DNA from 4 places in the Streptomyces sp. NPDC026673 genome. Region 1 is predicted to be linked to each of the others. Evidence: riboswitches for the same ligand, from Rfam matches in the RefSeq annotation. Region 1 holds a riboswitch; each other region holds the start of a gene.
What was found. A riboswitch is a leader RNA that binds a small molecule or an ion and turns the genes downstream of it on or off. The one in region 1 is predicted to bind cobalamin.
Positions count from the first base shown of each region.

Region 2: another riboswitch for cobalamin. It lies ahead of AB0F62_RS39185 (prenyltransferase/squalene oxidase repeat-containing protein); the one in region 1 lies ahead of AB0F62_RS12120 (cobalamin biosynthesis protein).
Region 3: another riboswitch for cobalamin. It lies ahead of AB0F62_RS16110 (ribonucleoside-diphosphate reductase subunit alpha); the one in region 1 lies ahead of AB0F62_RS12120 (cobalamin biosynthesis protein).
Region 4: another riboswitch for cobalamin. It lies ahead of AB0F62_RS27730 (prenyltransferase/squalene oxidase repeat-containing protein); the one in region 1 lies ahead of AB0F62_RS12120 (cobalamin biosynthesis protein).

Region 1 covers NZ_JBEZXR010000012.1:58,758-66,227, reverse strand. Annotated here, with positions in the region: gene AB0F62_RS12130 (putative cobaltochelatase) at 1-1,046, opposite strand, end outside; gene AB0F62_RS12125 (cobyric acid synthase) at 1,120-2,631, opposite strand; gene AB0F62_RS12120 (cobalamin biosynthesis protein) at 2,628-3,614, opposite strand; cobalamin riboswitch at 3,668-3,797, opposite strand; gene AB0F62_RS12115 (hypothetical protein) at 3,971-4,210, opposite strand; gene AB0F62_RS12110 (inorganic phosphate transporter) at 4,248-5,465, opposite strand; gene AB0F62_RS12105 (FAD-dependent oxidoreductase) at 6,454-7,470, opposite strand, start outside.
Region 2 covers NZ_JBEZXR010000107.1:12,554-20,023, reverse strand. Annotated here, with positions in the region: partial or broken gene AB0F62_RS39200 (hypothetical protein) at 1-151, opposite strand, end outside; gene AB0F62_RS39195 (deoxynucleoside kinase) at 528-1,223, opposite strand; gene AB0F62_RS39190 (prenyltransferase/squalene oxidase repeat-containing protein) at 1,806-3,218, opposite strand; cobalamin riboswitch at 3,346-3,420, opposite strand; cobalamin riboswitch at 3,502-3,646, shown strand; gene AB0F62_RS39185 (prenyltransferase/squalene oxidase repeat-containing protein) at 3,830-6,517, shown strand; gene AB0F62_RS39180 (hypothetical protein) at 6,514-7,449, shown strand; gene AB0F62_RS39175 (energy-coupling factor transporter transmembrane component T) at 7,455-7,470, shown strand, end outside.
Region 3 covers NZ_JBEZXR010000019.1:79,517-86,986, forward strand. Annotated here, with positions in the region: gene AB0F62_RS16090 (tetratricopeptide repeat protein) at 1-509, shown strand, start outside; gene def (peptide deformylase) at 583-1,203, shown strand; gene AB0F62_RS16100 (hypothetical protein) at 1,267-2,055, shown strand; gene AB0F62_RS16105 (ribonucleotide-diphosphate reductase subunit beta) at 2,116-3,126, opposite strand; gene AB0F62_RS16110 (ribonucleoside-diphosphate reductase subunit alpha) at 3,126-5,507, opposite strand; cobalamin riboswitch at 5,637-5,806, opposite strand; gene mctP (monocarboxylate uptake permease MctP) at 6,021-7,470, opposite strand, start outside.
Region 4 covers NZ_JBEZXR010000047.1:47,023-54,492, reverse strand. Annotated here, with positions in the region: gene AB0F62_RS27745 (ATP-binding cassette domain-containing protein) at 1-1,417, opposite strand, end outside; gene AB0F62_RS27740 (CbiQ family ECF transporter T component) at 1,414-2,442, opposite strand; gene AB0F62_RS27735 (SCO2322 family protein) at 3,009-3,632, opposite strand; gene AB0F62_RS27730 (prenyltransferase/squalene oxidase repeat-containing protein) at 3,629-4,765, opposite strand; cobalamin riboswitch at 4,854-4,980, opposite strand; gene AB0F62_RS27725 (MBL fold metallo-hydrolase) at 5,259-6,263, opposite strand; gene AB0F62_RS27720 (aldehyde dehydrogenase) at 6,379-7,470, shown strand, end outside.

The sequences.
Region 1 (7,470 bases):
GGGCCGGGGTCCGGGTCCGGGTCGTCGTCCTGGCCGCGGTTGGCCTCCAGGGTCTCGTCGAGCTTGTCCTCGTCCAGGCCCGGCGCGTCGAAGGGGTTGCGGCGGCGCCGGTGCGGCAGCGCCAGCAGCGCGGCCTGCCGTACGTCGGCGTCGGTGACGTCGGTGCGTCCGGCCCAGGCGGCCAGGGCGGTCGCCGTGCGCGCCATGACGATGTCCGCGCGCATCCCGTCCACCTCGAAGGCCGCGCAGGTGGCCGCGATCTGACGGAGCGCGCCGTCGCCGAGCGAGACCGACGGCAGCAGCGCCCGCGCCGCCGCGATCCGCTCCCGCACCGCCCGCTCCTCCGCCTGCCAGGCGGCGGCGAAGCCCGCCGGGTCCGCGTCGTAGGCCAGGCGCCGCCGGACGACCTCCACCCGCTCGTCGGTCTCCCGTGAGGCCGCGACCTCCACGGTGAGTCCGAAGCGGTCCAGCAACTGCGGCCGCAACTCGCCCTCTTCGGGGTTCATCGTGCCGACGAGGAGGAAGCGCGCCGCGTGGCGTACGGAGACGCCCTCGCGCTCGACGTAGGACGCGCCCATGGCGGCGGCGTCCAGCAGCAGGTCCACCAGGTGGTCGTGGAGCAGGTTGACCTCGTCCACGTACAGCACGCCGCGGTGCGCGTCGGCCAGCAGCCCCGGCTCGAAGGCCTTCACGCCCTCCGCCAGGGCCCGTTCGATGTCCAGCGCCCCGACCAGGCGGTCCTCGGAGGCGCCGACCGGCAGCTCCACCATCCGTGCCGCACGGCTCTCCGCGCCGGCGTCGGGGCCGTGCGGTCCGTCCGGGCACGCCGGGTCCGGCGCCGCCGGATCGCAGCCGAAGCGGCAGCCGGGCACCACGTCCACGGGCGGCAGCAGCGCCGACAGCGCCCGGACGGCCGTCGACTTGGCGGTCCCCTTCTCGCCGCGCACCAGGACACCGCCCACCGCGGGGCTGACCGCGTTCAGCAGCAGCGCCAGCCGCAGGTCCGCCATCCCGACGATCGCGGTGAAGGGGTAAGGGGTGCTCACGCGGCCTCCTGGGTCGAACGGTCGTTGCTGCGGTGCTCACGGGCGGCCCGGCTCCGGGTCCGCGGCGGGGCGCTCACGGCGCCCCCGGGGCCACGAAGGGCAGCCCCGCCGGGGGGCCCTGCTCGATGAGGCGGAGCAGGGCGCCGGTGTCGGCGTGCTCCTCGATCAGATCGCCCAGCCGGTCCAGCTGCTCCTCGCGGAGCGCGCCGAAGGCGGTGCCGGGGGCGGGGACGAAGCGCCGCCCCGCGGCCTGCGCGACGCGGCGCAGGAAGGCACGGCGGAAACCGTCGCTCTCCAGCGAGCCGTGCCAGTGGGTGCCCCAGACCGCGCCGGTGCGGCAGCCGTCCAGGAAGGGCTCGTCGCCGCCGCGGACGTCGGCGACGCCGTGGTGGATCTCGTACCCCTCGACGGGCTCGCCGTACGCCTTCCCCGAAGGCCGGGCCAGGGTCTTCTCCACGGCGAAGCGGACCCGCACCGGCAGCAGGCCGAGCCCGGCGACCGTGCCCGCCCGCGACTCGACGTCGTCCTCGATCGTCTCGGCGAGCATCTGGAAGCCGCCGCAGATCCCCAGCACCGGGCGCCCCTCGGCGGCCCGGCGGACGAGGGCGTCGGCCAGGCCGCGCCGCCGCAGCCACTCCAGGGCCTTGACCGTGCCGCGCGTGCCGGGCAGGACGACGAGGTCGGCGTCGGCCAGTTCCTCGGGCCGGTCGACGAAGCGGACGACGACGCCCGGCTCGGCGGCGAGGGCGTCCACGTCGGTGAAGTTCGACATCAGCGGCACCGCCGCCACGGCGACCCGCAGGATGTCCTCGCCGTGCGGCGGCGCCGTGTCCGACTCGCGGACGGTGCCGCGCAGCGACATCCGCAGCCCGTCCTCCTCGTCGATGCCGAGGCCGTGCCGGAACGGCAGCACCCCGTAGAAGCGGCGCCCGGTCAGCCCGCTCAGCATCTCCAGACCGGGCTCCAGCAGGGACACGTCGCCGCGGAACTTGTTGACCAGGTAGCCGCAGACCAGCTCCTGGTCCTCGGGGCTCAGCAGTGCCGTCGTCCCGAAGAACGAGGCGAACACCCCGCCCCGGTCGATGTCGCCGACGACGATCACCGGGAGCCGGGCGGCCCGCGCCAGGCCCATGTTGACGATGTCGCCCTGCCGCAGGTTGATCTCGGCGGGGCTGCCCGCGCCCTCGCAGATCACCGCGTCGTACCGGCCGCGCAGCTCCTCCAGGCAGCCGGTGACGGTCTCCAGCAGCTCCGCGCGGCTCCCGTTGTGGTAGCCGCGCGCGCTCATCTCTCCCACCGGGCGCCCCATCAGGACCACCTGGCTGGTGCGGTCCCCGCCGGGCTTCAGCAGCACCGGGTTCATCAGCGCCGAGGGCTCCACACGCGCGGCCTGCGCCTGCATCGCCTGGGCGCGGCCGATCTCGGCGCCCTCGCGGGTCACATACGAGTTCAGCGACATGTTCTGCGCCTTGAACGGCGCCACGGACACGCCCTGCCGCGTCAGCCACCGGCAGATCCCCGCCGTGACGACGCTCTTGCCGGCGTCCGACGTCGTTCCGGCGACCAGCAGACCCCCGCCCCTCATGCGTTCCTCCTCCGGGCGACCGCGCCCCACGCCAGGCGCCCGCCCACCGCGACCGCCAGCGCCAGCGCGCCGACCCGCCGCGACAACCGCGCCGCCCGTTCGATGTCCCGTACCTCCACCGCCCGGTTCCCCGCCCCCAGCACGGGCCGGTGCTCCACCCGCCCGCCATAGGCAAGCGTCCCCCCCAGGCGCACGCCCAACGCCCCCGCGAACGAAGCCTCCACCGGCCCCGCGTTCGGGCTGGGATGCCGGGCCCCGTCGCCGCGCCAGGCCCGCCAGGCACCCCGGGGGTCGGGCCCGGCCAGCACCGCGAGCGCGGCGGTCAGCCGGGCACCGGGATAGCCGGCCACGTCGTCCAGCCGGGCCGCCGCCCAGCCGAACCGCCGGTGCCTCGGCGACTTGTGACCCACCATCGCGTCGAGGGTGTTCACCGCCCGGAAGCCCACCAGCCCGGGGACGCCGCCCAGCGCGCCCCACACGAGGGCGCCGACGACGGCGTCCGAGGTGTTCTCCGCGACGGACTCCACGACCGCCCGCGCCAACTCCGCCTCGTCCAGCGCCTGCGGGTCGCGCCCGCACAGATGGGGCAGCCTCGCGCGCGCCGCCGCGGTGTCCCCCGCGGACAGGGCGGCGCCGATCGTGCGCGCCTCCCGTACCAGCGAGGTCCCGCCGAGCACGGCCCAGGTCGCAGCCGCCGTCAGGACGACGGAGGCGGGGGCGGAGCGGCGCACCGCGCGCTGCAGACCGGCCGCGGCCGCCACCGCGCCGCCGGCGCACAGCGCCGTGTGGAGGGCGCCCCTGCCGCGGTGGTCGGCCCACAACGCGCGCTCGAGGCCGGCGGCGGCACTTCCGAACGCCGCCACGGGGTGGCCGCGACGCGGGTCGGCGAGGACGAGGTCGGCGAACCAGCCCAGGGCGGCACCGGTGGCGAACGCGCACGGCGCCGCGGCGCCGCTGTCGGGTGAACGGCCGGAGCCGCGCATCACAGGAGTCCTCACTCAGGGTCCGCGCCCTGGTTCGACGTGACCGGCGACGAGAGTCTCCTGGCTCCCGGATCGGCGGCACCCCCGGCCTTCCAGCCCCTCGTTCGGGCCGTGGCCATGGGCGGGGGTCCGCTCCCCGGTGACAGTGGCGGGACCGCGCCGGATTCGCACCGGACTTCCTCTCCTGCCGCCGTTTGGCGGTTCCGATACCACCACGCCCCGCTGCGGCCCGTCAACTCACCGCGACGGCCTGTGGAAAAGAAGAAACCCCAGCTCACGGCCGGAGAGCCGGGAGCTGAGGTCAACTTCACACGGTGCCGCGCGAGGTCGCGGGGCGTGGAGCCGGGGCCGGACCGTCAGGAGACGATCAGGAAGATCCCGTACGCCACGGCCGCCGCGCACAGCGCGAAGCACAGGTAGGCGCCGGAGCGGGCCAGGGCGGTCGGGCCGCCGGCGGAGGCGGTGCCCGCCTCGCCGGTGGCCGTGGCGCGCTTGGACAGGCCCACGATGCCGAGGGTGAACAGGCCGACGAGTCCGACGGTCACGGCGAGACTGACGCCGAAGACGGAGCCGAGGGCAGCCCAGTCGATGTGCATGGTGCTGGTTCCTTCCGGGGCCGGTGCGGCGCCGCCGTCAGGCGGAGGCCTTGGCGGGGTCGACGTCGGCGGCGGTGGCGGTCAGGCCCGCGGGCGGCGGGATCACTGCGGCGATGGCCGTGGTGATGACGCCCGGCTCCTCGGCGTCGTCGTGGCCGTCGTTGACGTTGGTGTGGTCGACGGGCTTGCGGCGGGAGGCGAGCCAGATCGCGGTGCACGCGGCGAGCGCCAGGACGGCGACCGTCGCGACGCCCCAGTCACCCTGGTCGGCCAGGAGCGCGGCGCCCGCGGCGACCAGGCCGGCGGCCGGCAGGGTCAGCCCCCACGCGACGAACATCCGGCCCGCGGTGCTCCAGCGGACGACACCGCCCTTGCGGCCGACGCCGGCACCCATGACGGCGCCGGAGCAGACCTGCGTGGTGGAGAGCGAGAAGCCGAGGTGCGAGGAGGCCAGGATGACGGTCGCGGCGCCGGTCTGGGCGGCGAAGCCCTGCGGCGGCTGGATGTCGGTGATGCCCTTGCCCATGGTGCGGATGATCCGCCAGCCACCGATGAAGGTGCCGAGCGCGATCGCCATGCCGGCCGAGACGATGACCCACAGCGGCGGGTCGGAGTCGGGGGCGACGACGTTGCCGGCGATCAGGGCGAGGGTGATGACACCCATGGTCTTCTGCGCGTCGTTGGTGCCGTGGGCGAGGGAGACGAGTCCGGCCGAGGCGATCTGCCCGGCGCGGTAGCCCTTGGCGGTCGCCTTCGGGTCCGCGTGGCGGCCGATGCGGTAGGTCAGGCGGGTCGCCAGGGTCGCCGCGACACCGGCGACGATCGGGGCGCAGACCGCGGGGATGAGGACCTTCATGACGACCGCGTCGCCGTTGACCGCGCCGAAGCCGGCGGAGGCGACGGAGGCGCCGATGAGGCCGCCGAAGAGGGCGTGAGAGGAACTGGAGGGCAGCCCCGCCAGCCAGGTCAGCAGGTTCCAGACGATCGCGCCGACGAGCCCCGCGAAGATCACTTCGGGCCTGATGCCCGCGCTCTCGTCGAGGATGCCGCCGGAGATCGTCTTCGCCACCTCAACGGAGAGGAAGGCGCCGACGAGGTTGAGCACGGCGGACATGGCCACCGCCGTCTTGGGCTTGAGTGCGCCAGTGGAGATGGTGGTCGCCATCGCATTGGCGGTGTCGTGGAAACCGTTCGTGAAGTCGAACACGAGTGCGGTAATGATCACGATTCCGATCAGGAGCGTGATGTGTTCCATTGACCCAGGCATTCGTTCGATCGGACAGTGGCGGTGGCGACCGTACGGAGTCTGGATGAACGGAAGGTGAACGAGGGGCGGCGCGGCGGTGCCCGTACGTGCGGGGGGTGTGGGTCGGGGGGGATATCGCCCGATTATTCGACCTTTTGTCCACTTCGGCGGCGGTGTATCGGCGGCACGGAAGAGATCCTGCTCACGCGACGACAGCCCGGCTCGGCGAACCGCCACGCGATGTGAAGCGGGGTGTGGCGGGCCCGGTGGTTCGGCTGTCCCGCCGTCTCGCTCCCTTCGGTCGCAAAGCGGCTGGCTGGGGAGGGGAGGGTGGGGACTCGGGGCTTCGCCGCGGTGTGCGGGCCGGTGGGTGGCCGGGGTTCAGGCGCCGGAGCGGGTCTCCTCATCGGTGCTGTCTGTCTCGTTGCCGTCCGCGGGTATAGATGGCTGGTTGCCACGCCCACCGTCCGTGGGCGGCGCGCCCGCCGTGACCTGCGTCTGCGGGTGATTCCCCGGCAGCACCAGGCTTGGCGGGTGGTCTGTCGAGATCGGGCTCTGTTTCGCCGACATAGTGGGCGAAAGCGGGCCCGATCTTCTCCGGTTCAAAGATCGGGCTCTGTTCCGCCGACTATGTCGGCGAAAGCGAGCCCGATGTCCCGCCCACCCTCATCAGCACCTCGAATCCGTCGCAGACGCGGGTCACGGCGGGCGCGCCCACCGCGAACGGTGGGCGTGGAAGCGGCCATCTATACCCGCGGACGGCAACGAGACCCCAGCCGCCGGAAAGGCATCCCGCTCCGGCGCCTGAACCCCGCCGACCACCCACCCGCACACTGCTGAAGAGGGCCGCCCCACCCTCCCCTCCGCAGCCAGCCGCTCTGCGACCGAAGGGAGCGAGACGGCGAGACAGCCGAACGACCCGCACGGCCCGGCACTCACCCCTACCGACCCGACCACCGGCACGGCACCCACGGGCACGGCACCCGCCGGCACCTGGCTAATGGCGCCCCGAGACGCGGTCGGCGATGCGGGCGACTCGGTCGGTCTCCGCGCTCCGCCCGGTCTGCTCGCGCCGGTCGGCGGCGCGGTAGGCCGCGTACAGCCCGTGCACCCCGACCCACCGGAAGGGCTCGGGTTCCCAGCGGCGTACGCGGTGGTGCACCCACGGGAGGGCCGTCAGCTCCGTGCCGTGCGCCTGACCGGAGTCCAACTGGACGAGGTCCCGCAGTGTCCGCGCCGCGAGATTGGCCGTCGCGACCCCGCTGCCGACGTAGCCGCCCGCCCAGCCGAGGCCGGTGGACCGGTCCAGTTCGACGCTCGCGCACCAGTCGCGTGGCACGCCGAGCACCCCGGACCAGGCGTGGTCGATCGCCACCCGCCCCGCGGCCGGGAAGAAGCGCACGAGGATCTCGCGCAGCGCCTCGATCGTCGCCGCCTGCGTACGGCCGTCGTTGTCCGTGCGTGAGCCGAAGCGGTAGGGGACCCCGCGGCCCCCGATGGCGATCCGGTCGTCTGCCGTGCGCTGCGCGTACATGTACGCGTGCGCCATGTCGCCGAGGGCTTCCCGGCCCTCCCAGCCGATGGTGTCCCAGACGTCCGCGGGCAGCGGCTCGGTCACGATCATCGAGGAGTTCATCGGCAGCCAGGACCGCTTCTGGCCCTTGATCGCGGCGGTGAAGCCCTCGGTGCAGCGCAGCACATAGGGGGCGCGCACGCTGCCGAACGGGGTGAGCGCGTGCTTCGGCTTGATCTCGGTCACCGGCGTCGACTCGTGGATCACCACGCCGAGCTCCTCCACCACGCGGGCCAGCCCCTGCACCAGCTTCGCCGGGTGGATGCGGGCGCCGTGCGGCGTCCAGGTGCCGCCCGCCGTCCCGGCGACCCGGATCCGGGCGGCGGACTCGGCCGCGCCCAGCAGGAGCCGGTCCTTCTCTCCGAAGGCGACCTCCGTCTCGTGGAACGCCTTCAGCCGGGCCAGTTGCGCGGGGGAGTGGGCGACCTCGAGCACCCCGCC
Region 2 (7,470 bases), on a different contig from region 1:
AACCACGGCGAAGAGCACGAGCTACAGGAGCGGCAGCCATGGGTTGCCGGAGAACGGGTCCCGGCGCGGAGTGCCGGACGGCGACAGCGAAGATGGCCGCCGCCGCGCAGCCCAGGACGAGGAACCCGCCAGCATGGAGGAGGTCACGCCGACGGGAAAGGCCGGCCTCCGCCAGCCGGCCGGTCCCGGATGCGTGAGCGGTCGACCCTTTGGGCGGCCGCAGCCACTCGGTGCGGCCGGCCTTCGGTCCTGCCACACGGCCGGTCCTGCCACCCCTATGGGCTGTGGCTTTCGACGGGGCACGGGACGTACGAGCGCCTGGCGGGACAGGGGCCGGCCCCCGACCGGAGAACGGGCTCGCTGTGCGACGTCCCGGCGCTCTCGGATCCGGCAGCCCAAGCCGATGGGCGGCGCGGTGGCCGCGGTGCGGGGAGACCGGGGCGCGGGCCGCTTCCGGGGGATCGCGGACGGGCCCGGCGGTCTCCTCGAAGGCGGGCAGGCTCAGACGGATGGACGGTGGCGGCCGCTCAGGCGAAGACCGCCGCCGTCTCCCCAGAGGAACTCGCCCGGCGCTGGACCGCCGCCAGGGCGTCCTTGACCTCCCGCGCCACACGGGCCGCGTCCTCGGGGTTGTTCACCACATCCGTGCTGTTCATGTCGACGACGAGAACCTCGCTGGCCGAGTAATGCGTGTGCACCCAGTCGTCGTAGCCGGACCACAGCGTGCGGTAATACTCGACAAGACTCTCGTCCTGTTCGAAATCCCGGCCCCGCAACCCGATACGCCGCAGCACCGTATCGAAGTCCGCCTTGAGATAGACCATGAGATCCGGCGCCTTGCGGTAGGGCAGGCCCTCGATTTCGCGCATCATCTCGTCGAGCAGCCCCTCGTACACCCGCATTTCAAGGGAGCTGATCCGGCCGAGGTCGTGATTGACCTTGGCGAAGTACCAGTCCTCGTAGATGGACCGGTCGAGGACGTTGTCACCCTGCTTGTACGCCTCCTTGATCGAGGCGAACCGCGTCTGCAGGAAATAGAGCTGGAGCAGGAAGGGATAACGCTTCGCCTGGATCTCCTCGGGGCTCGCCGTGTAGAAGAGCGGAAGGATCGGATTGTCTTCCACGCTCTCGTAGAAGACTTCGCTGCCCAGTTCCTTGGCGAGCATTTCGGCGACACTGGTCTTGCCGATTCCGATCATGCCTCCGACGCAGATCACTGACATACCTCACATCTCCGTGGCGGGTCTTCTGTTCACGGGCGGGTGGGCAGGGCACCCCAGACCAGTCGGAGGCGCGTCGGCGGTCACGCGATTCCCGGAATCATCATGATCAGCGTCGTGTGGTCCCGTCCGGGCCAGGGTCCTGACACCGGCCGCTCTCCTCGACCGGCCGACCTGGCCGTTCCACGGTCGCCACGACGACGAGCCGCAGCCCCCACAGCCGCCCAGAAGCTTAACCGATCGTTTCAGAGTGACGTACGGGAGTCGTCGGAGGCAGATGCCGCTGCGGGCGAGGGCCAAAAGGCTCCGGTGGAGGTCCGCCCGATGTTCGTCACGGATCCGGAGGCGCTCGGCAACGGGTCGGGGTCGGCCCTCGGCGACGATGGCCACGAAGACCAGGTGTGGCGTGGCGATGTCGGTGGCTCTCATGATGTGGGCGAGGGTGACCACGGAATCAGCCGGGGCCAAGGACGCCGCCGACCCGCCCTCGATGTCCCGGAGGAACCGCGCCCCGGCGCGGGACCCGGGCAACGGGCAGGTCGGGCGCGGGTGCCCCGGGACAGGCACCCGCGCCCTCGTCCTGGGTCAGGCGCCCCAGCGCAGGGCGATCGTGTCGCCGACGTTGATCACCTTGCCGCGGGTGGCGGCGGCGAAGGAGGAGCCGTCGACGCTGACCTTCCAGGTGTTGGAGCCGCTGTTGGCCTTGCCGTTGACCGCGGTGATGGTGCCCGTGCCCGAGGTCGGCGTGACGGAGGTGACGCACCCGGAAGGCGTGGCCGCGGTCGAGGCCGCGTCCACGACCGCACCCAGTGTCGTGGTGGTGCCGGTCGGGGTGAGCGCCACGGAGCACACCTTGAGGTTGCCCGCTCCGTCGTCGACGGTCAGCGCCAGCTTGCCGGCGGTGCCGGAGGTGAAGGAGGCCTGGCTCACCCACTGCGGCGCGCCGACCGTGGTGGGCACGGGCGGAGCCGCGGTGAAGCCGCCGCCCGCCACGGCGCGGAGGCCGTCGATCGACGCGTACGCCTGCGGGGACGTGTCGCTCGGGAGGTACTTGAATCCTCCCCCGGGGTTGAACTGCTGGGAGATGAGGAAGTCGACCGGGGTCTTGCCCATGGAGGTGAGGAAGTCGCCGGTCTGCGGGTTGATGCCGCAGGCGTTCAGGCCGGAGACGGCCCAGCCGTTGGAGTCGGTGTTGACGCCGAACATGGCGTTGAAGGCGCCGCTGTTCGCGACGAGCTTGCTCTTGAGGAACGCCTTGGCCTGCACGATGTCGGTGTCGGTGGCGGGCACCCCGGAGACGCACAGGGCGGCCATGGCCGCGCCGGTCATGTCGATGTCGCTGGTCGCGGCGAGCTGGCTGGGGTTGCCCTCGGCCTTGCTGTAGTTCCAGCCGCCGTCGTTGTGCTGGTTGGCACGGATGCGGGTGACGATCGCGTCCCGCAGGGCCTGGGGTATGCGCGCCGCGCCGGACGGGGTCTTGGCTCCACCCAGTGCCAGCGCCGCGAAGACGGTGCCGTTGAAGTTGGCCGACGGGCCGAAGTAGCCGGCCTCCGCGGTCTGCCAGTAGCCGTAGATGTCGGCGATCAGGTTGCGCGAGGCGCTGACGCGGGCCGGGTCGATCCCTGCTGCGTAGGCGTTGAGCGTCGCCCGCTCGTAGTCGGTCACGACCGGGGAGGCGGAGGGCCAGGTCGTCGTGGAGAGCAGGGTCCGGTAGACGGTTCTGGCGTTCTTGCTGGTGTCGCCGCCCGGGGTGACGTCGACGGCGGCGGTGCCGGCCGCCGCGAAGGCACTGAAAGCCCACTCGTTGGACAGGCCCGAGCCGGCGTACGAACCGTCGGCGGCCTGCAGGGTCTTGAGGTAGGCGACGCCGTTCGCCTTCGAGGTGGCGATCTGCGCCGGGGTGGACGTCGCCAGCGCCGGCTGCGCGGTGAGGACGAACGCCCCCAGCGCGGCGGCCGCGGTGAGCGCCGGGCGGCGGAAGGACGTGGCAAGGGACATGGCCTGCTCCTGGGGTGAGGGACGCCGGCCGTCCCCGGTGCCGGGCCCTCGCGACGCGAGGTGGGAGCAGCGGGCGTGGCCGCCGTCCGGGACGCGTGGATCGGCTTCCGAGGGTGCATCACCGCCTGGGCATTCGGGCTCGGAACGGCCCCCGCCGTCCCACACCGCTGCGCGTCAGCCCCGGATTCGCACCGGATTCCCCCACACGGCAGCGCAGGACGCTACCCGACACCGGTCGCACCCGCCACCCCTGCCCAAGTAGGGGCTCAGTAGGCGCCCTTGACGCTGGATTCACTGACGTGCTGCAATCCGGCTGATACGCAATGTTGTTCCAGGGGAAGCCGGTCGAAGTCCGGCGCTGACCCGCAACCGTAGGCCCGGCACCGTCCGGGCGAGCCGGAATGCCTGGAGCGTGTTCTTCAGCGACAGACGCCGTCGTGGACTGCGGCGTGGTTCGACCGGTCTTTCCCGGCAGCGGCCTGCCCGCGCGGTGGAGGCCCCTCAACCACACCCGTTCCGTGCCGGGACGATGACGAGGGGCCGTGGTGGGGACCGACAGTCGAAGAGACGGACGGGCGGGGGCGCGGTGGACACGGCGTCTGCCGGCCTTGATGGCCACCCTGTTCCTGCTGGTGGGCGCCGGGGTGACGTTTCTCACCGTCCCATCGGCGGCGGCCGGTCCGGTGGGCGAGTGCACCGCCACGAAGGGAGCCGTCGTCGCCGTCGACTTCGGACCGTTCGGCGGCACAGTGGAGCGCGGCTGCGACCTCACCCCCACAACCGGCTACGAACTGCTTCACGAGGGAGGGTTCACCACCGCGGGCACCGAGCACGACGGGCCGGCCTTCATCTGCCGCATCGGCCGCGACTCGTTCAACTCGGGGACGCAGTACCCGACACCGGACAAGGAAGCCTGTCTCCTGACTCCTCCGGCCACCGCGTACTGGTCGTACTGGGTCGCCTCGCCCGGCCAGGACGACTGGAGCTACAGCCAGTTCGGCGCCATGACCCGCGAGCTTCACGACGGCGACGTCGACGCCTGGGTCTACGGCGGCACCGACATCGGCGGCACCACCGGCAAGCCCTCCTTCAGCCCCGACGACGTCCGCGCGGGCGGCGGAGGCGGGCCGACGGACCCGACCGGCGAGCCCACCGGTGAGCCCGGCGACGTCGACCTCGACGCGGCCGCGACGTGGCTGAGAGGCAAGCTGACCGACGGCGAGCGCATCGTCGACGACGGCGCCGAGACCCCCAACTTCCTTCTGACGACCGAAACGGCGTACGCACTGGCCGCCGCCGACGTCAGGAGCGAGACCGTCGACAAGATCACGGCGTTCCTCACCGCCCACACCGACGACTACGCCTACGCGGCCGGCAAAGACGAGGCCCCCGACGCCACCGCCGCGGCGCGTCTGGCGCTCCTGGCCGAGATCACCGGCGGCGACCCGGCGGACTTCGGCGGCCACGACCTGACCGGCGACCTCGAAGACAACGTCTGCGCGGCCGGTCCCGAGTCCGGCGAGCCCACCCCCGGCTGCACCGCCAAGGGCGACTTCCGGAACGCCACCTACACCGACGGCCAGGCCCTGTCGGCGCTGGCCCTGCTGCGCGCGGGCGTCACTCCCCCGGCCGGCACGGTGGACCGGCTGACCCAGGTCCAGTGCCGGGACGGCGGCGTCACCAGCATCCTCATCCGGCCCGGTGAGTTCTGCGACGGCGACCCGGCCACCACCGGACTCGTCGCCCTGGTCCTGAACAAGGCCGGCGGCCACGAGGACGCCGTCGCCAAGGCCCGCGCCTACCTGAAGAAGGCCCAGCGCGGGGACGGCTCGTTCCCGGGCTACACCGGCGCCACCACGGGCAGCATCGCCGCGACCGCCTGGGCCTCGCAGGCCCTGCGTTCCCTCGGCGACACCGGCCGTGCCGACACGGCGGTCGCGTGGCTGTCCCGGCAGCAACTCGGCGACGGCGGCTTCGGCTTCGAGGAGGGCGCCACCGACGCGTCCCTTTATCCGACGCCGCCCGCGGTCGCCGCCGGGGCCCGTACGAGCCTCGTCGACCTCACCGCGAAGAGCGACGAGCCGACGGACCCGCCCACCTCGCCCACGCCGACCGGCGGCCCCGGCACCCCCGCCGGGGACGGACCCGACCTGAAGAAGGGCGTCGCCTACCTCACCAGCGACGGGAACCTGAAGCAGGGCCACTACTACACCGCGGGACCCGGCTCCGAACGCGCCGACTTCGGCCTGACCATCGACGGCGCCTACGCGCTGGCCGCCACCGGCCTGGACAACGCCGCGCTGCGCGGCATCGTCGACTTCCTCGACAAGGGCGGCAAGGACGGCGAGGGCCGCACCCTCCAGGACTGGACCGGCGCCGGAACCCCGTACGCGGGCGGCGGATCGATCGGCAAGGCCGCGCTCCTGGCCGAGTCCGTCGGCCGGGACCCGCGCGACTTCGGCGGCGAGGACCTCATCGCCGCCCTGGACAAGGCGGTCTGCGCGAAGCCGAGCACCGCCCCGGACACCTCCTGCCCCGCCAAGGGCGCCTACACCTACGCCCCTTCGGTGTTCTCCCAGTCACTGGCGATCATGGCGCAGCTGCGCGCCGGCGAGAAGTCCGCGGCCGAGGACCCGATCGCGTACCTGGAGAGCCTCCAGCAGGACAACGGCGCCTGGCCGAGCCTGATCCCGTCCACGAACGACTCCGACGTGGACTCCACCGCGATCGCCGCCATGGCCCTTGACCTGGCCGGCGGCGACAGCGCGGACAAGGCCGTCGACAAGGCCCTGGCCTGGATCGCCTCCAGGCAACTGCCCGACGGCGGCTTCCCGGGCGCCGCGGGGAACTCCGTGAACTCGGCCGCGCTGGCCGTGCAGGGACTGTCCCTGGACGCCCCCGCCTACACCGACGAGATCGCCGAGGCACGGCGATTCCTGGCCTCGCAGCAGAACGACGACGGCGGCTTCAACGTCGCCAAGGACGGTCAGCGCGGCTCGGACCTGCGGGCCTCCACCCAGGCCGTGGGCGGCACGACCGGAATCTCCTTCGGCGCGCTGAACCGCAGCCTCGACGGCACGTCCCCGCAGCCCACTCCGAGCGGGAGTTCGAGCCCGCCGGTCATCATCACGCCGGACGGCAGCGGGGGTACCGGAGGCCCGGACGGCGGCGATGGTGCCCTGGCCTCCACCGGCGTCCAGGTGAGCCTGCTCGCGGCGCTCGCCGCGGGCCTGGTCCTGGCCGGCTGGCGCGCTGTCGTCGTGGCCCGGCGCCGCGCGGACGCGGGAGTGCGGCGATGACCCTGACCGCACTGACCCGCGCGCTCCTCCGGGGCGCTGCGGCAATCGGCCTGACGATCGCCGCGTTCGGCTCGACCACCGCCCCCGCGGCCGCCGACCCCCAGGCCATGGGACGCTGCACCACCACCTCGGGGGCGGTCCTCGCGGTCGACTTCAGCCACTGGGGCGGACCGATCCTCCGCTCCTGCGGCACCACGCCGACCACCGGCTACGAACTGCTCAACCAGGGCGGCTGGCGCACCACCGGCACCGGGCACGACGGACCCGCCTTCATCTGCCGGATCGGCTACAGCGGCTACAAGAACGGCACGCAGTACCCGACGGCGCGGGAGGACAACTGCGTCCTGACCCCGCCCGCGTCGGCGTACTGGTCGTACTGGCACGCCGACCGCGGGGAGAACGACTGGGAGTACAGCCAGCTCGGCGCCATGCTCTACAAGCCCAAGCCCGGCAGCGTCGACCTGTGGATCTTCGGTGGCACGAACATCGAGGGCACCGAGGGCCGGCCCACCGTCACCCCCGACCAGCTGCGGGCTCACAACACCAAGCCGCAGGGCGGAGGCAAACCGGCCTCCACCGCCAAGGCCCCCACCCTGCCGCCGGGCACCGACACCGGCCCCGCCCCCGCAACCACGAAGGCGAAGCCGCCCAAGGCCACGCCCACGAAAACCACGCACAAACCCACAGCCGACCCCACCCCGTCGCCGTCCGCAACCGGCGCTTCGCCGACGCCGACGCCCTCACCGAGTGCGGCCGCGGCAACGGGTCCCGCGACGCCGAGCCCGAGCACGCGTGTCGTCGACGCCGCCCCGGCGGCCGACGCCGGATACGACCCGGGCTCGTTCGTGCCGCTGCTCGCGGGCGCCGCGCTGGCCGCGCTGATCGTCGCCGCCGCGCTCGTCTCCGGCCGCAGGCGCAAGCGTTCCGAGTGACCGACATGAACCGCACCACCG
Region 3 (7,470 bases), on a different contig from region 1:
TGCTGAGCATCCCGCTGCCGTCCTCCGGCCGCCGCTGGGGCGAGGTCGTGCTCCACGACGGCGTGCCGCACGGCGAGCGGCGCACCGCCGACGGCGCGACCTACCCCGTCTTCGACGAGATCGAGTTGTGGGCGCCGTCCCCGGTGCCGACCTGGCTCGTCCTGCTGGAGGCGGCCACCGAGTCCGACCGCGACGCCCTGGAGCAGCTGGCCGCCGACGCCGGCTACGCCGCCGAGGACTGGTCGTCCTCGGTCCGGCTGCTCTGCCGCACCTGCTCCGAGAGCCGGATGCCGACCGACGACGGCTCCGACGCCTCCCGCGACCCGCACGACCAGGGCGAACCCGGCCACCCGGGCCACCTCAGCCACCGCACCCCCGGCGCCCTGTGGGCCCCCGAGCGCGAGTGCGGCATCGCCGCCCCGGTCGGCCTGGTGCGCGGTCTGCTGGACAGCTGGGTCGCCGACAGTCCGGACACCCGGGACTGGCGTGATCTCGAAGAGGTCTGCTGACACCGTCGCGGGCACGTACCCTTGATGGGCTATTGAGCTTTGGAGAAGGCCCGAGGAAGGCGTACGACGGACCATGTCGCAGCAGGAGACCGAGCAGACCGCATTCACCGACGACGTGACGGACGCGGAGGAGCGCGAGGCCGCGCACCGCGCGCGCGGCACGGCCCGCCCGATCACGGTCGTCGGCAACCCGGTGCTGCACCACCCGTGCCAGACGGTCACGTCCTTCGACGACGAGCTGGCCGCGCTCATCGATGACATGTTCGCCAGCCAGCGCGCCGCCGAGGGCGTCGGCCTCGCGGCGAACCAGATCGGCGTCCCCCTGCGGGTCTTCGTATACGACTGCCCGGACGACGACGGCGTCCGCCACGTCGGCCACGTGGTCAACCCCGTCGTCGACGACCTCCCCGCCGAGCGCCGCGTCCTCGACGACGGCAACGAGGGCTGCCTGTCCGTGCCGGGTGCCTACGCCGAGCTGCCGCGTCCCGACTACGCGGTCTGCCGCGGGCAGGACATGCACGGCAACGACATCGTCGTCGCGGGCTCCGGGTTCTTCGCCCGCTGCCTCCAGCACGAGACCGACCACCTCAACGGTTACCTCTACATCGACCGGCTCTCCAAGCGGGACCGCAAGGACGCGCTGAAGCAGATGGCGGAGCTCACGCCGAAGTACGAGACCGTGCCGAACGAGTGATCGATCCCTGCCGTTAACCTGTTCGCCCCGGCATGATCATGCCGGGGCGAACAGGGGAGGGTTATGCGACACAGAGTGCTGACGGCCGCCGCGGCGGGTGCCGCGGCGATGGTGGTCCTGACGGCGCCGGCCGCCCACGCGGAGGGCCGGGGCGACATCCGGGTCATCAAGACGGTGGTGGACCACGGCACCAATGTGATCGTCGGGACGAAGAAGGCCATCGAGTTCCCGATCGTCATGACGATCAGGGACAACTCGGGGGTCAAGAAGGTCTCGCGGGTGGGCGCGCTCAACACGGCCAACGGGTGGGGCCCCAGCGACGCGTTCGACACCCGCTGCGAGAAGAAGAGCGCCACCACGTCGGTGTGCACGGCCACCTTGCTGATCGACCCGACGTCGATCCGTTCGTCGGTGGTGGGTGATCCGGACTGGAACGCCAATCAGGTAGCGGGCTGGTGGCGGGTCGACGCCACGGTCCACGCGAACGACGGCGACTACTGGATCAGCGACGGCATCGCCCGGTTCAAGGTGAAGCGCGCATCGGTGCTCACCACCGACGCGGGGCCCGAGCCGGTCGCCAAGGGCGGCACGCTCACCGTCAAGGGCAAGCTCACGCGGGCGAGCTGGCAGAGCCTGAAGTACGGGGGCTACGCCGGGCAGCCCGTGCAACTGCAGTTCAAGAAGGCGGGCTCCACGAAGTGGAACACCGTCAAGACGGCCACCACGAACAGCTCCGGTGGCCTGAGCGCCAAAGTGACCGCCACCGCGGCGGGCAGCTGGCGCTGGTTCTTCCCGGGCACGACCACGACGGCCCAGGTGGCCTCGGCCGCCGACGCGGTCGTCCTGAAGTGACCGCGAGCGGGGCCCGGCCGATCCGGCCGGGCCCCGCTCGTCAGCCGCGGTGCGCGCGGATCAGAAGTCGTCGTCGAAGGAGACCGTGCCCTCGACCGCCACCTGGTACGCGGAGGCGCGGCGCTCGAAGAAGTTGGTCAGCTCCTGGACGTTCTGCAGCTCCATGAAGGAGAACGGGTTCTCCGAGCCGTAGCGGGCCGGCAGGCCGAGCCGGACCAGCCGCTGGTCGGCGACGCACTGCAGGTACTCGCGCATGGAGTCGGTGTTCATGCCGGGCAGGCCGTCGCCGCACAGGTCGCGGGCGAACTGCAGCTCGGCCTCGACGGCCTCCTCCAGCATGGCGGTGACCTGCTTGCCCATCTCCTCGTCGAAGAGGTCGGGCTCCTCCTGGCGGACGGTGTCCACGACGTGGAAGGCGAAGTCCATGTGCATCGACTCGTCGCGGAAGACCCAGTTGGTGCCGGTTGCGAGCCCGTGCAGCAGCCCGCGGGAGCGGAACCAGTAGACGTAGGCGAAGGCGCCGTAGAAGAACAGGCCCTCGATGCACGCCGCGAAGCAGATCAGGTTGAGCAGGAAGCGGCGGCGGTCCTCCCGGGTCTCCAGGCGGTCGATGGACTCCACCGAATCCATCCAGCGGAAGCAGAACTGCGCCTTCTCACGGATGGAGGGGATGCTCTCGACGGCCGCGAAGGCGGCGGCGCGCTCGTCGGGATCGGGGAGGTAGGTGTCGAGCAGCGTCAGGTAGAACTGGACGTGCACGGCCTCCTCGAAGAGCTGCCGCGACAGGTACAGCCGCGCCTCGGGGGAGTTGATGTGCTTGTACAGGGTCAGCACGAGGTTGTTGGCCACGATCGAGTCGCCGGTGGCGAAGAACGCGACCAGCCGGCCGATCATGTGCTGCTCGCCGGGGGAGAGCTTGGCGAGGTCGGCGACGTCGGAGTGGAGGTCGACCTCCTCCACGGTCCAGGTGTTCTTGATGGCGTCGCGGTAGCGCTCGTAGAAGTCCGGGTAGCGCATCGGACGCAGGGTCAGCTCGAAGCCCGGGTCGAGCAGGTTCTTGGTGGAGCTCATTACTGGCAGGCCTCGCAGGACTCGGGGTTCTCAAGGGAGCAGGCGATCGCGTCCGCGTCGGGCGTCGCCTGCACGGGGATCGGGGCCGCCGCGCGGGCGGACTGCGCGATGCGCGTGGCCGGGCGGGAGCGCAGGTAGTACGTCGTCTTCAGGCCCTGCTTCCAGGCGTACGCGTACATCGAGCTGAGCTTGCCGATGGTGGGCGAGGCCATGAAGAGGTTGAGCGACTGGCTCTGGTCGAGGTACGGGGTGCGGGCCGCGGCCATGTCGATCAGGGCGCGCTGCGGGATCTCCCAGGCGGTGCGGTACAGCTCGCGGACGTCCGCGGGGATCCAGTTGAAGCCCTCGACGGAGCCGTTGGACTCGCGCAGCGCGTCACGGGTCTGCGTGTCCCAGACGCCGAGCTTCTTCAGGTCGGCCACGAGGTAGGAGTTGACCTGCAGGAACTCACCGCTCAGCGTCTCGCGCTTGAAGAGGTTGGAGACCTGCGGCTCGATGCACTCGTACACGCCCGCGATCGAGGCGATCGTGGCGGTCGGGGCGATCGCCAGCAGCAGCGAGTTGCGCATGCCGGTGGCGGCGACGCGGGCACGCAGCGCCTCCCAGCGCTCGGGCCAGTTCTCCTCGGTGTCGTAGTGGTCCGGGTGCAGCACGCCGCGGGCGGCGCGGGTCTGCGACCAGGCCGGGTGCGGGCCGTGGCGCTCGGCGAGGTCGCAGGAGGCCTCGTACGCGGCGAGCATGATGCGCTCGGCGATCTTCGTGGAGAGCGCCTTGGCCTCGGCGGAGTCGAAGGGCAGCCGGAGCTTGAAGAAGACGTCCTGCAGGCCCATCGCGCCCAGGCCGACCGGGCGCCAGCGCTCGTTGGAGGCGGCGGCCTGGGAGGTGGGGTAGAAGTTGATGTCCACGACGCGGTCGAGGAAGGTGACGGCGGTGCGGACGGTGGCGTCCAGCCGCTCCCAGTCGATGGCTTGCTCCCCGACGCCGCCGTCCTCGACGACGAACGCGCCCAGGTTGACCGAGCCGAGGTTGCAGACCGCGGTCTCGCCGTCGTCGGTGACCTCCAGGATCTCCGTGCAGAGGTTGGAGGAGTGGATGACGCGGCCGGGCTCGGCGGTCTGGTTGGCGGTGCGGTTGGAGGCGTCCTTGAAGGTCATCCAGCCGTTGCCGGTCTGCGCCAGGGTGCGCATCATGCGGCCGTACAGCTCGCGCGCCGGAATGGTCCTGCGGGCCAGCCCCGATGCCTCGGCCTTGCGGTAGGCGGCGTCGAACTCCTCGCCCCACAGGTCGACCAGCTCGGGCACGTCGGCGGGGGAGAAGAGCGACCACGGGGCATCGGCGTCGACGCGGCGCATGAACTCGTCCGGGATCCAGTGGGCCAGGTTGAGGTTGTGGGTGCGGCGCGCCTCCTCACCGGTGTTGTCGCGCAGCTCCAGGAACTCCTCGATGTCCGCGTGCCAGGTCTCCAGGTAGACGCAGGCCGCGCCCTTGCGGCGGCCGCCCTGGTTGACGGCGGCGACGGAGGCGTCGAGGGTGCGCAGGAACGGGACGATGCCGTTGGAGTGGCCGTTGGTGCCGCGGATCAGCGAACCGCGGGAGCGGATCCGGGAGTAGGACAGGCCGATGCCGCCGGCGTGCTTCGACAGCCGCGCCACCTGGTGGTAGCGGTCGTAGATGGAGTCCAGCTCGTCCAGCGGGGAGTCCAGCAGGTAGCAGGAGGACATCTGCGGGTGCCGGGTGCCGGAGTTGAAGAGTGTGGGTGAACTGGGCAGGTAGTCCAGCCGGCTCATCAGGCCGTAGAGCGCCTCGACCTCGTCCACGGAGCGGACGGAGTGGTCCTCGGCCAGGCCGCCGGCCACACGGAGCATGAAGTGCTGCGGGGTCTCGATGACCTGGCGGGTGATCGGGTGGCGCAGCAGGTAGCGGCTGTGCAGGGTGCGCAGGCCGAAGTAGCCGAAGCGGTCGTCGGCGCCGCCGGCGAGCGCCCCGTCGACGAGCGCGTCCAGACGCGCGGCGTGCTCGGCCACGAACGCGGCGGTGCCGTCGGCGATCAGGCCCTCGCGGTGGCCCACCGCGATCGACGCGGAGAACGAGACCGCGCCCTGGCCGGCCGCCTCGTCGGCGATGGCGAGGGTGAGCAGACGGGCGGCGAGCCGCGAGTACTGCGGGTCCTCCGCGATCAGCCCGGCGGCGGCCTCGGTGGCCAGCGCCCGCAGTTCCGCCTCGTCCGCCGCCGCGCTGCGGCCCCGCAGGGCGGCGGCGGCGACCCGGCCGGGGTCGGTGTCGGGGAGGTCTGCGGTCAGTTCCGTCAGAACGCGCAGCAGCTCGGCTCCGGTTGAGGCGGGTTCCGATGCGGTGGCGGGTGCGGCGGGCGCGATGGTCACGTGTGCTCTCTCCCTCGTACGGCGGCGACGCGGAGGAGCGACGGTGCGCACGCAGGGCAGGGCAGGGCATGCCGCGGCGCGTCCGCCGGCCCAACCCGCGAGGCCCGGACACTTCACCGTCCGGGCGGCGTGCCGGACGGTGCCGTCGGCAGGTACTCGGACTCGCGGGCATGCCTCAAGGCATCCGCACACCGTTGCGGGGCAGTCCCGGATTCCCACCGGCTTCCCCTGCGGCGACAGCGGAGTTGAGCATACATCTAGTGGCGCCCGTCCGTGACGCCACCAGATGTTGTGTCGATGCGGTTACAGAGCGACGGGTTCGGGCGTGCCGGTCGCGGCCGCGCCGGCTTCGGCGACGCGGCGACCGCGCGCCACCGGCTCACCCGCGGGGCGGACACCAGCCCGCAGCCGTACCGCCGTACCCTCCGCCGCCCGGAGCCGGCCCGTACGGCACGACGACGGGCCGCCGCCCCGTCCCAGGGCGGCGGCCGTGATCCGTGGCCGGAGCGGCGGTCAGTGACCGGCGCCCACCGGCAGGTCCTTCCGGACGCCCGGGTCGTCGGCGTCCGCGGTGAAGTCGCCCTCGGCGGTCTCGTCCACGCCCTCGGGGGCCTTGAGGGCCTTGAGGACGAAGGTGAGGACGACGGTGACCACCACGTTGAGCACGAAGGCGGTCAGGCCGATGTAGCCGATCTGCCCGATCACCGGGATGGTGTCGGAGGAGCCGCCGAAGTGCTTCTGTGCCGGGCTCGCGACGCCGTACGCCACCCAGGTGCCGTAGATCATGCCGACCGCCCAGCCGGCCAGCAGTGCCCAGCGGTGGAACCAGCGCGTGAACAGGCCGCCGACCAGGGCGGGGAACGTCTGCAGGATCCAGATGCCGCCGAGCAGCTGGAAGTTGATCGCGACCGTCTTGTCCATGGTGAGGACGAAGACCAGGGCGCCGACCTTGACCAGCAGCGAGACCACCTTGGAGACCTGGGTCTCCTGTGCGGGGGTGGCGTCCGGCTTGAGGAAGTCCTTGTAGATGTTGCGGGTGAAGAGGTTCGCCGCGGCGATCGACATGATCGCGGCCGGCACCAGCGCACCGATGCCGATCGCGGCGAAGGCCACGCCCGCGAACCAGGACGGGAACATGTTCTCGAACAGCTGCGGGATCGCCAGCTGGCCGTTGTAACCCTTGACCCCGGCCCCGACGCCGCTGGCCAGCGCCATGAAGCCGAGCATCGCCAGCAGGCCCAGCATCAGCGAGTACAGCGGCAGCACGGTGGTGTTGCGGCGGATGACGTCACGGCTGCGGCTGGAGAGCACGGCGGTGATGGAGTGCGGGTACATGAACAGCGCCAGCGCCGAGCCCAGCGCCAGGGTGCCGTAGGCCCACTGGGCGGTGTCGCCCGGTGCCAGGGATCCGCGGGGCTTGCCCGTGGCCGGGTTGATCTGGGAGTAGGCGTCGCCGGCCTTGGCGAAGATGTCGTCGAAGCCGCCCAGCTTGATCGGGATGTAGATGATCGCCACCGCGATGACGATGTAGATCAGCGTGTCCTTGACGAACGCGATCAGCGCCGGCGCCCGCAGGCCGGAGGAGTAGGTGTACGCCGCCAGGACACCGAAGGCGATCAGCAGCGGCAGGTCCTTGATGAACCAGTTGGACGACTCGCCGCCGCCCACGCCCATCACGTCGAGGACGGCCTGGATGCCGACCAGTTGCAGCGCGATGTACGGCATGGTGGCCAGGATGCCGGTGACCGCGACGGCCAGCGACAGGCCCTTGGAGCCGAACCGCCCACGCACGAAGTCCGAGGTGGTGACGTAGCCGTGCTTGTGCGAGACCGACCACAGGCGGGGCAGGAAGGTGAAGATCAGGGGATAGACCAGGATCGTGTACGGCACGGCGAAGAAGCCGGCCGCGCCCGCCGCGTAGACCGCCGCCGGCACCGCCACGAAGGTGTAGGCCGTGTACAGG
Region 4 (7,470 bases), on a different contig from region 1:
TGGCGAGGACGATGGCGTGGCCGTCCGCGGCGAGCGTGCGCAGGTGCGCGGCGAGGCGGGCCTTGGCGGCGTAGTCCAGGCCGCGCGTCGGTTCGTCGAGCAGGATCAGCGGGGGACGGGCGGTCAGCACGACGGCGAGCGCGAGCGCGAGCCGCTGGCCCTCGGACAGGTCGCGCGGGTGCGTGTCGTCGTCGACGCCGGGCAGCAGGCCGCCGACCAGGGCGCGGCAGGTGCCGGGGGTCGCGCGGGCGTCGGCGTCGGCGGCGGCGCACTCGGCGGCGACGGTGTCCGCGTACAGCAGGTCGCGCGGGTCCTGGGGGACGAGGCCGACGCGGCGGACGAGGTCGGCGGGCCTGGTGCGGGACGGCTCCAGGCCGCCGACGGTCACGGTGCCCGAGGCGGGGGCGTGCATGCCGACGAGGGTGGCCAGCAGGGTCGACTTCCCGGCGCCGTTGCGGCCCATGAGGGCCACGGTCTCGCCGGGCCGTACGGTCAGGTCGACCGCGCGCAGCGCCTCGACGCGGCCGCGGCGGACGGTGAGCCCGCGGACGGCGGCGACGGGTTCGCCGGGCGGTACGGCGGGCGGCGCGGGCGGGGTGCGGCCGGCGAGGCGTTCGCGCAACGGGGCGGCGGCGCGGCGGGCGTCGCGTACGGACAGCGGCAGCGGGGACCAGCCGGCGAGGCGGCCGAGGGCGACGACCGGGGGACGCACGGGGGAGGCGGCCATGACCTCGGCGGGCGTCCCGGCGACGGGCGCGGCGCCGCCGCCCGGGAGCAGGACGACCTGGTCGGCGTAGTGCACGACGCGTTCCAGGCGGTGTTCGGCCATCAGCACCGTCGTCCCCAGGTCGTGCACGAGCCGTTGCAGCACGGCGAGCACCTCCTCGGCCGCCGCGGGGTCGAGGGCGGAGGTCGGCTCGTCCAGGACCAGCACCCGGGGGTGGACGGTCAGGACCGAGCCGATGGCCACGCGCTGTTGCTGCCCGCCGGACAGGGTGCCGATCGGCCGGGCGCGCAGGTCGGCGAGGCCGAGCAGGTCGAGGGTCTCCTCGACGCGGCGGCGCATCACGTCGGGGGCGACGCCGATCGACTCCATGCCGTAGGCGAGTTCGTCCTCGACGGTGTCGGTGACGAAGTGCGCGAGCGGGTCCTGGCCCACGGTGCCGACGACATGGGCGAGTTCACGCGGTCTGTGGCCGCGCGTGTCGTGCCCCGCGACGGTGACCCGGCCGGTGAGGGTGCCGCCGGTGAAGTGCGGTACGAGGCCGGAGACGGTGCCCAGGAGGGTCGACTTGCCGGTGCCGGAGGGCCCGACCACCAGGCAGAGTTCGCCCTCGGGGACGGTCAGGTCGACACCGGCGAGGGCGGGCGCGGAGGCGCCGTCGTAGGTGACGGAGACCTGCTCGAAGCGGATCACGGGCGGGCTCCCTTCAGATGGGCGGGCAGCAGCCCCAGCAGGGCGGCGGCCGCGGGCCACAGCGGCAGCGACGGCGCCGTCAGCGGTACCGCCGGCGGGTTGAGGCCGGCGGGCGAGGCTGCGGCGGCCCAGATCGTCAGCGCGGCGACGGCCACACCCGAGGCGGTGACCAGCCACGCGGTCGCGTCCCAGCGGTCGGGGCGGTAGCGGGTGCGGACGGAGCGCCGCCCGCCCAGGCGCAGTCCCGCGACGGCGGCCGCCAGCCCGGCCAGCAGCAGGGGCAGTCCGTACGCGGCGCCCTGGGCGGCCAGCAGCGCGTACGTGCCCGCGCACAGCCCGAGCAGCCCGCCGAGGGTGAGCGCGGCGGTGGTCCGGCGTACGGCGGGCGGCACTTCGGCGGTACGGCCGTAGCCGCGCGCGTCCATGGCGGCGGCGAGCGCGACGGAGCGCTCCAGCGCCCCCTCCAGGACGGGAAGGCCGACCTGCAGCAGCGCCCGTACGCCCTTGACCGAGCGGCCCCGCAGCCGGCGCGCCGCCCGCAGCCGCCGGACGTCGGCGACCAGGTGCGGCGCGAAGGTCATCGCCACGACCACGGCGACGCCGGCCTCGTACAGGGCGCCGGGCAGCGACTTGAGCAGCCGGGTGGGGTTGGCCAGGGCGTTGGCGGCACCGAGACACGCCAGGAGCGTGGCCAGCCGCATGCCCTCCCGGAAGGCGAACCACAGCCCCTCGGCGGTGACCCGGCCGCCCAGGCGTACGCCCTGCGCCCAGTGGGGCAGCGGTACTTCGGGCAGGGTCAGCACGGTGTGCGTGCCGGGGATCGGGGAGCCGAGGACGACGGCGAAGACGAGCCGGATGGCGAGGACGAGCAGGCCGAGCCGGAGGAAGGCGGCGTACGACCGCGACCAGGGCGCGTCCGGTACGCGGCAGACGGCCACGACGTACCCGGCGACGGCGGCCAGCAGTGCGAGCAGTGCCGGGTTCGTCGTCCGGGACGCGGCCGTCGCGAGCCCCAGTGCCCACAGCCACCACGCCCCCGCGTGCGGCCCCCGCGCCCGGCCCGCCGCCCGCGGGCCGCCCGCGCCGGCCTGCCCGGTGCGTTCCGGCCGCCGCAGCAGCGCCCGCAAACGGCCGGAGCCGTCCCCGCCTTCGGTGCCGCGGCGGAGGCCGTTCGTGCCGCCCGGGGTGTCGTCCCGCCGGGTGCGTGCCGTCGCGTCGGCGAGGTGGCCAGGGGCGGGCGAAGGCGTTGCCCGTACGTCCGCCGCGTCGCCGCTGCGGGGGGTGACGGCCGGACGGGTGGGCGCCGCGCCCTCGGTGGTGGGGGCGGCCGCGGTGGCCGATCCGTCGCGGCGCCGTATCGCTGTCCGGCGGTCGGGAGGGGTGTCCGGTACCTGCGCGGCGGTCGTGCCGGCCGTGCGCGGTTCGCCGGGGGTGTCACCGGACGGGAGGACCGACCGCCGCCGCGGCCGGGGTGGTGCGTCGGCGCCGGTACTGCGGGCGGCGGGGGTGGCCGAGCCGTTCCCGGTGCGCGGGCGCAGCCGCGGGAACAGGGCGAGGGCCCGCAGGGGGCGGGCCAGGGTCGCACCGGAGGTCATGGGCGGTCGTTCCGGCGGCGGCGGACCTGCCAGGCGGCGGCCGCGGCGACGGCCAGGACGGCGGCCGCGGCGCCGTACGTGCCGAGCGCCGGGCCGGAGGAGGGGGCGGGGGCGGGGGGCGCGGCGTCGTCGGCGACCTGCTCGCCGCAGCCCGTGGCGGGGTAGCCGGTGATGGCGCAGACGAGGCCCGCGGAGTTGTAGCGCAGCGGGGCCGCGACGGCGGCCAGGGCGTCGGCGGAGGTGGCGTCGGAGGGGACGCGGGCGCAGGCGGTGCGGGCGGCCGGGGCGTCGGCGGCGGTGCCGAAGTCGAGCAGCAGCGCGACGCGCTTGGTGCCGGGCCGGGCCGGGGTCCCGTCGCAGACGGCGGCGAAGCGGGCCGCTCCCCGGGGGCGGGCGGCCGAGTCGGCGTCGGGGCTGACGCCGAAGCGCCAGCCCTCGACGCTGCCGTCGGCGGGGCGGCTGAGGGCGGGGCCGGTCTGGGCGTACGTCCAGTCGCCGGTGGCCGTGTCACGCTGCCAGAACGACCAGTACCGGTAGCTGGCCGCCTGCGCGGGTGTCGCGACGAGGGCGGCCAGCAGGGCTGTCAGGAGTGCCGCCGCCGTGAGGGGCGGCCGCCTCACAGCCGGTGCTTCCGGCCGGCGAGCAGCACCCCGATGCCGATGCCGGCGACCAGGCAGGCGCCGACGATCCACCACACCGAACTGCCGCCCGAGGACTCGGGCTTCTGCTGCGCGACCGGGCCGAGGGCGCTGAGCCGCGTGATGTGGTCCCGCATGGGGTTGCCGGTGGCGTACGCGGCGAGGGCGAGCTGGGCGAGGGCGGTGGGGTTGTCCTTGGCCCAGGCGTCGGAGTTGGCGGCGAGCCATTTGTAGCCGCCCTTGGCGGCGTCGAGGTGCCCGCCGGCGGCGAGGGCGACGACGGCGTCGGCGGTGGTGCCGAAGTCGGGGTTCTTCTGGTCGGAGCCCGGGGTGACGGCGTCGAAGTGGCTGCCGCCCGCGGTGAGCTGACGGGCGAGCCAGGCGGCGCCCGCGTCGGAGGCTCCGCCGCCGCACTCGTCGCGCACCGGGGTGTCGCGGCCGGGGGCCTCGACCACGAAGCCCGCGCCTTCGGCGCCGCGCACGGCGTCCGCGGTGGCCTTGGCGTTGGCCGCGAGGGCCCCGGACTTGGGGTCGGGCTGGTAGGCGAAGGCGCCGCCGTCCTTCTTGCCGCAGGCCAGTTGGAGGGAGCGCAGCGCGTCGTAGGGCGACTGGCCGTCGGTGGTCACGGACTTGACGTCGGTCTTCGCGGCCTTGAGGCCGCCGATGACGACGGCCGTGGAGTCGGCGTCGGAGGCGCCGCCGGGGTTGTAGGACCAGCCGCCGTCGCGGTTCTGCACCTTGGCCAGCCAGTCGGCGGCGCGCTTGACGGCGAAGTCCTGCCCGTGGGCGGCGAGCGCCTGCACGGCGATGCCGGTGGCGTTGGTGTCCTCGGTCTTCGGGTCGCACGGCACCGTCGGGTCGGGACGGTAGGAGGCGAAGCCGCCGTCCGCGCACTGCTGCTTGGCGAGCCACTCCACCGCGTCCCCGGCCGGGTCCGTGTCGGCCGCGTGGAGTGCCAGCAGCGCGTACGACTGGCGCCAGACGCCGTCGTACGTGGGGTCGCCGTCCCCGTACAGCGCGGCGGGTGCCGCCGCGGGCGACGGCGAGGGCGACGCGGCTATGAGGAGCGTGCTGAAGGCGGCCAGGGCGGCCGCGGCGGTGCGGCGCAGGTGCATCGGGTGGTGCCTTTCGGGTGAGCGGTCGCGCAGACGGATGCGGGCGCGCGGTCACGGCACCGGGCTCCGGCTCCGTGTACCTCGACGGAAGAGCCGCTCCCGTCCGCGCGGGTGCTCCGGCTGGGCCCTCCCCGGACGGGGACGGCTCACGGTTGCGGGTCAGCGCCGGATTCGCACCGGCTTCCCCCACTCGGACGTGATTGGACTTGGTGTGTCGACCACACCTTAGCCGGGACCGCGCGCCGTGCCGTGCCCGGCCGTGTGCGGTCTGGCTCACACCGGCGGCTCCACGGCCACCTGCGAGGCCGTGCGGACAGGCGGGGTGGCGGTCGTGTGCCGACGGCTCTCGCCCGGCGGCGTTGTCGTCGGTCGCCGCGGTCCCCCGCGGCCCTTCGGGCCCGGGAGGTGTCCCCACCGCCGCGTCTCCCTTCTCCGCCTCGCCGGGCTCGGCGTTCGACCCGCTCCTTGCTCCACCCCGCCTGTCCGCGCGGGCTCACACCGCGGTGTAGGCGACCGGGTCCGATCCCGGGACGGGCTCGGCGTGCCCGAGCTTGACCAGGCGGCGCAGGTGCGCCTCGGCCTCGGCGACGGCGATGTTCCGGGAGGGGAAGGGGATCTGCTCCCAGGGGCGGTTCCACTGCATGGCCTCGGCCAGCTGCCACGGGGTGCGCGGGGCCTCGGCGATCAGGGCGCGGAGCGATGCGAGGCGGTCGGCGTGGTGGTCCAGCAGCTCGCGCACGCGGGCGCCGGCGTCGGTGAAGGGGTGCTTGTGGGCGGGCAGCACCTCGGCGGGGTCGAGCCGGGCGACGCGTTCCAGGGAGTCGAGGTAGTCGCCCAGGGGGTCGCCGACGGTCGCGTCGTCGGGGTCCTCGTACAGGCCGATGTGGGGTGAGATCCCGGGCAGCAGGTGGTCGCCGGAGAAGAGGCGGCGTCCGTCCTCCTCGAAGAGGCAGACGTGGCCGGGGGTGTGGCCCGGGGTCCAGATCGCGCGGATGGCGCGCCCGGCCAGCGGCACCCGCTCGCCGGGGACGATCTCGCGGTCGGGGAGGGCGGGCCGCAGGCCCGGTACGGGCCGGGCGCGGCGCTCGGCGCGCACCGCCCGCAGCGGGGCGAGGTGTTCCTCGGGGGCGCCGGCGGCGGCGAGTTTCGCGGCGAGGTAGTCCAGCCAGAGCCCCGGTTCCGCGCGGCGGGCCCGGCGGACGATCGCGGTGTCGGCGGCGTGCATGGCGATCCAGGCGCCGGAGGCCTCGCGGACCCGGCCGGACAGGCCGTGGTGGTCGGGGTGGTGGTGGGTGATGAGGACGCCGTGGATGTCGGTCGGGGAGGTGCCGAGCGCGGTGAGACCGTCGGCGAGGGCGTCGTAGGAGGCCGGGTCGTCCCAGCCGGTGTCGACCAGGACGGGGCCGCGGTCGGTGTCGACGACGTAGACCAGGGTGTGGCCCAGGGGGTTGTCGGGGATCGGGACCGGGATGCTCCAGATGCCGTCGCCGTGCTCCATGAGGTCCCCTCTCCGCAGCGTCGCATGCATTGCCCACCATAACTAGAACTGGTATCAGTTCTGAAGCAGAGTCACTTTCTGACGAGGCATCAGCCAGAGGCGGGACGGGACAGGCATGGACGGGAACGGGATCGTCGAACACGGACAGCTCTTCATCGGCGGGGAGTTGGTGGACCCGCTCGGCACCGCCACGATCGAGGTCGTCTCCCCCCACACCGAGCAGGTCTTCGCGCGGGTGCCGCACGCCTCCCGCGAGGACGTCGACCGGGCGGTGGCCGCCGCCCGCCGGGCCTTCGACGAGGGCCCGTGGCCGCGCGCCACCCTCGACGAGCGCATCGCGGTCGTCACACGCATCAAGGACGCGATCGCCGTGCGCCACGACGAGATCGCCCGCGTCATCAGCTCCCAGAACGGCTCGCCCTACTCCTGGAGCGTGCTCGCGCAGGCGCTCGGCGCGATGATGGTGTGGGACGCCGCGATCACCGTCGCGCGCGACTTCACCTGGGAGGAACGGCGCGCCGGAGTGCTCGGCCCGATCCTCGTACGCCGTGAGCCCGCCGGCGTCGTCGCGGCCGTCGTGCCGTGGAACGTCCCGCAGTTCACCGCCGCCGCCAAGCTCGCCCCCGCGCTGCTCGCCGGATGCTCCGTGATCCTCAAGCCGTCACCGGAGTCGCCGCTCGACGCCTACGTGCTCGGCGAGATCGCCGCCGAGGCGGGGCTGCCCGAGGGCGTGCTGTCGATCCTGCCCGCCGACCGCGAGGTCAGCGAGTACCTGGTCGGCCACCCCGGCGTCGACAAGGTCTCCTTCACCGGGTCGGTCGCGGCCGGCAAGCGCGTCATGGAGGTCGCCTCCCGCAACCTCACCCGCGTGACGCTGGAACTCGGCGGCAAGTCCGCCGCGCTGGTCCTGCCCGACGCCGACCTGGACACCGCCGTACCCGGCATCGTCTCGGCCGCCTGGATGAACAACGGCCAGGCCTGCGTCGCCCAGACCCGCATCCTCGCCCCGCGCTCGCGCTACGACGAGACCTCCGAGCGCCTCGCGGCCGCCGCCTCCGCGCTCGTCGTCGGCGACCCCCTCGACCCCGCCACGCAGGTCGGCCCGCTGGTCGCCCGCCGCCAGCAGCAGCGCTCCCTGGACTACATCGCCCTCGGCCAGCAGGAGGGGGCCAAGGTCCTCACCGGCGGCGGCCGCCCGCAGGCGCAG